One region of the Shewanella sp. AC91-MNA-CIBAN-0169 genome, then DNA from elsewhere that is predicted to be linked to it. Evidence: predicted binding sites of a transcription regulator. Region 1 holds the regulator's gene; each other region holds the start of a gene.

Evidence for each region. Region 1 encodes ArgR, which controls arginine synthesis, uptake and breakdown. Its sites were predicted from a motif close to ANTGAATANNTATTCANT; they were not measured.
Region 2: argA (amino-acid N-acetyltransferase) is a predicted target of ArgR. The motif match lies at 688-705, and genes of this name have one in related genera.
Region 3: gltB (glutamate synthase large subunit) is a predicted target of ArgR. The motif match lies at 1,277-1,294, and genes of this name have one in related genera.

What each region holds. Positions count from the first base shown of each region.
Region 1 covers NZ_JBEOPM010000011.1:39,126-41,408, reverse strand. The annotation lists gene AAEY98_RS11100 (Dyp-type peroxidase) at 55-993, shown strand; gene argR (transcriptional regulator ArgR) at 1,056-1,526, opposite strand; gene AAEY98_RS11090 (META domain-containing protein) at 1,693-2,118, opposite strand; gene AAEY98_RS11085 (hypothetical protein) at 2,241-2,283, shown strand, end outside.
Region 2 covers NZ_JBEOPM010000004.1:216,840-219,122, forward strand. The annotation lists gene rpmB (50S ribosomal protein L28) at 1-138, shown strand, start outside; gene rpmG (50S ribosomal protein L33) at 145-318, shown strand; gene argA (amino-acid N-acetyltransferase) at 797-2,116, shown strand; gene rarD (EamA family transporter RarD) at 2,231-2,283, opposite strand, start outside.
Region 3 covers NZ_JBEOPM010000023.1:43,198-45,480, reverse strand. The annotation lists gene mnmL (tRNA modification radical SAM protein MnmL/YtqA) at 1-825, opposite strand, end outside; gene gltB (glutamate synthase large subunit) at 1,348-2,283, shown strand, end outside.

The sequences.
Region 1 (2,283 bases):
GTTAAATTATCACAGTTTAGGCCGACATTTAGTATTAAGATGGATGAAGTTAATATGGGTAACCAAGTTATGCCTCGTGAACAGTTAGGAATTTGCGCAGAAGGGAATTTACACAGTGTGTACTTGATGTTTAATGCCAACGATGGTGTTGAAGATCAGTTACGCCCATCTATTGCTAATGTAGCGCAGTATATTTATGAACTCACGGATCAATATGCCGACAGTGCTTTTAATGGCTTTGTGGGTATTGGGGCTAATTTTTGGGATACCTTTTATCCAGAATCTCGCCCTGCATTATTAAAACCTTTTCCGGCCATGAGTGAAGGTAACCGTGATGCACCTGCAATGGAATATGATCTGTTTATTCATATCCGTTGTGATCGCTATGATATTTTGCATCTTGTCGCCAATGAAATTAACCAAATGTTTGAAGATTTGGTCGAGTTAGTCGATGAGGAACGTGGCTTTCGCTTTATGGACAGTCGTGACTTAACTGGTTTTGTTGATGGTACTGAAAACCCTAAAGGACGCCATCGTCAACAAGTTGCACTTGTCGGTGATGAAGATCAAGAATTTGTCTCTGGTAGTTATGTTCATGTCCAAAAATACATGCATAACTTAAGTAAGTGGCATCGTTTACCGCTTAAAAAACAAGAAGATATTTTTGGTCGTACCAAAGTTGATGATATTGAGTATGAATCAGAAGATAAGCCATTAACCAGCCACACAAAACGAGTTAACTTAAAAGATCCACACGGTAACGCATTAGAAATTTTACGTCAAAGTATGCCATATGGTTCGATTAGACAACAAGGATTGATGTTTATTTCAGTATGTCGTACACCGGATCACTTCGAACAAATGCTCCGCAGTATGGTGCACGGTGATGGTCACGGGAATCATGATCATTTGATGTTGTTTACTAAAGCGCTGACTGGATCGTCTTTCTTTGTGCCATCATTGGATTTTTTAACTCAATTTGATGATGCGTAAACGCCAGTTTTAGGTAATAAAAAAGCAATGCCATGGCATTGCTTTTTTATTGAAATGGTTTTTTATTCACTATAGTTGAATAAAGATCTAACCGTTTCTAATGTCTCATCAATGGTTTTAATACTTGCTGGACAGATGAAAATAGTATCATCACCGGCAATAGTACCTAATATCCCTTCTGGTTTGCCTATTGAATCGAGCAAACGGGCGATTAATTGCGCAGCACCAGGGCTAGTTCTTACCACGATCATGGCTTGGTTATGATCGACATCCAATACCAAATTTTTAACTGGGCTACCAGCAGTAGGTACGCCTAGCTCGGCAGGGAGGCAATACACCATCTCTTGCTTAGCGTTGCGAGTGCGTACAGCACCAAATTTGCTGAGCATACGTGATACTTTAGATTGATTAATATTACCGAATCCTTCGGCTTGAAGCGCATTAACAATCTCGCTTTGGCTTCCAAAACGTTCTTCTTTGAGAATCGCTTTAAAAGTGCGTACGAGCTCATCCTGATTTCTTGTCGCTGGCATAGTGATAATTCATCTTATAGTTGTTATTCAAAAATCTAGCACATTTTGAATAGATTGACTTATTAAGTCAAGAAAGAATCAGATTTATTGAATAAAAATTCATTTTCTAATGGAACTTTAAACTGACACTAATAACTAATCCGGCGACTCATTTAAACCATAGGCTTTAGGATAAGGGTAACGATTGTTTTGTCAGTACCAATAGCGTATCACCATTTATAGACAATAGATTGAGTTTTCCTTTAGAGAAATCAACTTGTTCTACCAATGAAATCGCTTGCATCAGTTCAGCTTCTTGGGTGATTAAACTATCGATACAGGCTTTCATAGTCGAACCTGATGGTGCAAGTTGTAGCAAGTGACCTTGTTGGGCGTAACGACCAAAAAATTGATTACAGCTATTATTACCTGTCAGTTCACCGTTTGGAGCAAAAACTAAATTTGCTGGGCTATTATTAATGGTAGGAGTGTCGAGGACGACTTCTACATGCCAAGTACCAATTAATTGTTCATTTGAGACAATTTGAGTGTGGCTTTGACAAGCACTAAGGCCTAAAAATATAACAGTGGCGCCGAGAATATGCTTTATCATGTTAAGAGATTTCCATATACCAAAAAATTGCCGTTATTCTACTACTTGAGTGTGAATAAGAGCGTAAATAATTGTAATGTTTTGGATTAATGAACATTATTTAACGTATTAAAGAGTCGCAAATGATCAAATTAGTTAAAGTGTTACATTTCGTCGGTTTAATCA
Region 2 (2,283 bases), on a different contig from region 1:
CAAAACCACCGTTTTTGGTTAGAAGAAGAAAAGCGTTTCGTGCAATTACGTGTATCTACTAAAGGTATCCGTATTATCGACAAGAAAGGTATTGAAGTGATTGTTAAAGAACTTCGTGCCCGTGGCGAGAAGGTATAATAGAAAATGGCTAAATCTAAAGGTAATCGTGAGAAGATCAAATTAGTATCTAGTGCTAAAACTGGTCACTTCTACACTACTGAAAAGAACAAGCGTAACATGCCTGAAAAAATGGAAATCAAGAAATTTGATCCAGTCATTCGTCAGCACGTTATGTACAAAGAAGCTAAAATCAAGTAATTGATTTTTGATTCTTAAAAAAGCCCCTTAATTGGGGCTTTTTTTATGCCTGTTTGAAAATAGTCTATACTGAATCGAACAATAATCAGCTGAGTAAACACCGTTAGTCAGGTTCTGAATTTAGTCTATACAGCAGTTGTTTATGTCACGAGGTGCATGGCTAATGTCATTGGATTTTATTGAGCCATTTCCGCATGGTCATATCGCCATTATGTTGAAATATTGCTATACAGATGTGATGCAAATATCATAATTAAATGCGTAAAGTATTATTAACGGCTAAAACAAGCTAACTTTTTGGCTGTAATGATTTTTTCATAATAAATTGAGACACTGTGTTTTACTTAAAGTGAAATAAAATGCTTTAAAAGTGAATTAAAATGCAATACCATTCTTTTTTGATACAGCAAACCGTCATGTGGCATTTATTGTCATCGTCATTAATGAACATCAAACCTATACCGAGGTGAATTTGCCCGTGAGAACCACTGAATTAGTTGATGGATTTCGTCATTCTGCACCCTATGTTAATGCTCATAGAGGTAAAACTTTTGTCGTTATGTTGGGTGGTGAAGCATTAGCGCACCCACAATTCCGCGGTATTTTAAATGATGTGGCTTTGTTGCATTCACTTGGGATTGAGGTGGTATTAGTTTATGGAGCAAGACCACAGATTGACGCAGGTTTAAAGGCGGCTGGAATTGAGCCGGCATATCACAATGGTATTCGTATTACCGATGATGAAACCCTGAAGATTATCAAGCAGGTTGCTGGGGCGACTCAATTTGATATTACTGCTAGGTTGTCGATGAGCTTGGGCAATACGCCAATGCAAAATGCGCAAATAAACCTTGTGAGTGGTAATTTTGTTATTGCACAACCATTAGGTGTAGATGACGGTGTCGATTTTTGTTTAAGTGGCAAGGTGCGCCGTATTGATGCGCAAGGCTTACGTCGTCAATTAGACAATAACGGTATTGTATTAATGGGGCCAATTGCCGCTTCTGTTACAGGTGAAAGCTTTAACCTGACCGCTGAAGAAGTTGCGACCCAAGTAGCGATTAAGTTAAAGGCCGATAAGATTATTGGTTTTAGTGATACCAACGGCCTTATCGGTAAAAATGGTGAAGTGATTGCCGAGCTGATGCCGGACGATATTGAAGAAATGCTTAAGACGATGGCTGTAGATGACCATACTTCAGTTGGCACCGTTGCATTCTTAAAAGCCAGTATTGAAGCATGCCGCCGAGGTGTACCTCGTTGCCACTTAGTCAGTTATTTAGAAGATGGTGCGTTACTGCAAGAGTTGTTTTCACGCGAAGGGATTGGTACCCAAATTGTTACCCAAAGCGCCGAACGTTTACGTAGAGCGACTATTAGCGACATAGGCGGTATCTTAAACCTTATTCGCCCATTGGAAGAGCAAGGCATTTTGGTGCGTCGCTCACGCGAGCAACTCGAGATGGAAATTGAACAGTTTATGCTGGTTGAGCGCGACAACTTAGTGATTGGTTGTGCAGCTTTGTATCCGTTTGAAGAAGACAATGCGGGTGAGTTTGCGTGTTTAGTGGTTCATCCTGATTATCGCGATGCTGATCGTGGTAGCATTTTGCTTAATAACATTATTGGCCAAGCTCGCGTGCGTGGTTATTCACGTCTATTTGCGTTAACGACCCGTAGTATCCATTGGTTTTTAGAGCATGGCTTTAATATTGTTGATGTTGAAGAACTGCCGAATAAGAAAAAACAGCTGTATAACTATCAGCGTCGTTCAAAAATTCTTGCGTTAGATTTGTAGAAGTAACAAGGCCGTTAACACATAAAAAAGCCGGATGAGTATAAAATCATTCGGCTTTTTTGTGGGTGAAGCATCAGTGCTTTGAGTGACTTCATTTTCCCATTGTAGAGCTTATTATGCTGACGCTTTGGCTAAGGCGTTACGTCGTTGACGTTGCAATATCATGT
Region 3 (2,283 bases), on a different contig from region 1:
TACGCGGTGAAAGATAATCTCTTTTGGGGTGTGGCGGATAAGTTTTGCCGCCTCATAGGCATACTCTTCAAGACTTATTAGCGGCATAGGATGATAGCGCCATTGTTTCGCCATAATACTGCCTTCTACAATATGCAAAGGGTGCAGTTTTAGTCCGTCAACGCCAATTCCTAATACGGTTTGTAAACTATTAAAATAATCAGCAGATGTTTCACCCGGCAGCCCTAATATTAGATGGGTACACACCTTAATGCCTTTAGCGCGAGCCTTTTTAACTGTCTGACGATACTCACACAATTGGTGACCACGATTAATCCGTTTTAACGTGTGATTATTGGCCGTTTGTAGGCCAAGTTCCAACCACACCTCAATACCTCTTTGTTGATACTCAACGAGTAAATCAAGTACTTCATCGGGTACACAGTCAGGACGAGTACCTATATGAAGCCCGACAATATCGGCATCTTCAAGTGCTTGATCATACTTTTGCTTTAGCACTTTATACTCGTCGTAAGTACTGGTATAAGCTTGAAAATAAGCGATGTATTTAGCGGTAGGAATAGAATTAATATCCGCAGAGGTAGTACATTTTTTTGCAGATTGGGCGCGTACTTTACCTTCGGTTAACTGCATCGCAATCGGCTGTTCTCTACCTTGTTCGCCACTAAATGAAACAACATTACAAAAAGTACAACCGCCTACCCCTAACGTGCCATCTCGATTGGGACAGGTAAATTGGCCATCAATAGTTAATTTTTTTACTCTTTGGCCATATAAATGTTTGCAATGTGCCCCAAACGTATTAACGTAATCATCTAAACCCACAACTTACTCTCATCATCATTCCAAAGTTCGCCAGTGTAGTCAGACGGTAAACATCTGTCTTGGTGCTAAATCAATAAATGCTCTATCAATTCAAGCGCTCGCTAAAGTTGTGCACAAACTCAAAAAACGTTTAAAACAATTTAAGTAATTTATACATCACCTAAAATGAATATTTAGTCATTTAGAATAATTTTTTACCCAAAGACTGTATTTGAAATAAAATTCACTATTTTTATTTCAAAAATAATTCCCTGTTGTTGTTGCAAAAAGGTAAACAATTGTTTGAATATTTTCTAAAATTCTTTTTATTCAGAACGTTATAGGTGATATATCACAGTTTACGTTAACGTAAGGTTGGTGGCTTATAACGTTTTTTTAGTAATAATATTTCAGTTTGTTGCATTTTTTTGGTTTGACCTTTATTCATTCTCAGTTTAATTTGAATGGTTCGGGTGCATATCTATGGATATTCTTCAAATTTACCCCGAGTCGTATCAAGTAGAGGTTTAGGGGGTTTTTTGTATGAGCTTGTATCATCCCAGTTTTGAGCGTGACAATTGCGGATTTGGTTTGATTGCACAAATGGACGGCGACGCGAGTCACCGCATTGTGCGTACCGCGATTCATGGTCTCGATCGAATGAAGCATCGTGGTGGTATTGCAGCTGACGGACGCACAGGTGATGGCTGTGGTTTATTAATGCAAATGCCTACAGATTTTTTTGAAGCTATTGCGGCAGAAAACGATTGGCATTTAAGCCGAAAGTTTGCCGTAGGTATGCTATTTCTCAGCCAAGATGAGCAACGCGCTGATGAAGCGAAGTTTATCTTAGAAAAAGAACTACAACGAGAAACACTCAGTGTCGCTGGCTGGCGTAAAGTACCGATTAATCCGGATGTCTTGGGGGAGATTGGCCGGGAAAGCTTGCCACAAATTTATCAAGTATTGATCAACGCGCCGGTAGGCTGGCGGGAAAAAGATCTTGAGCGTCGCCTATATATGGCTCGTCGCCGTCTTGAACAACAGATCACCGATGACAAAGACTTTTATGTCGCCAGCCTTTCTGGACAAGTCATTGTCTATAAAGGCTTAATGATGCCAGCAGATCTGCCATCATTTTATACCGACCTAGCAGATATTCGTTTGAAAAGTGCGATTTGCTTATTCCACCAGCGCTTTTCAACTAACACATCGCCAAAGTGGCCATTAGCTCAACCGTTTCGATACCTCGCTCATAACGGCGAAATCAATACCATTACCGGTAACCGCCAATGGGCAAGAGCGCGCGCCTATAAGTTTAATTCGCCTTTACTACCAGATTTACAACAAGCCGCCCCTTTTGTTAACGAAACAGGTTCAGACTCGTCTTCTTTAGACAATATGCTTGAAATGTTGTTATCTGGAGGGATGGATTTATATCGAGCCATGCGCTTGCTTATTCCACCTGCATGGCAATCA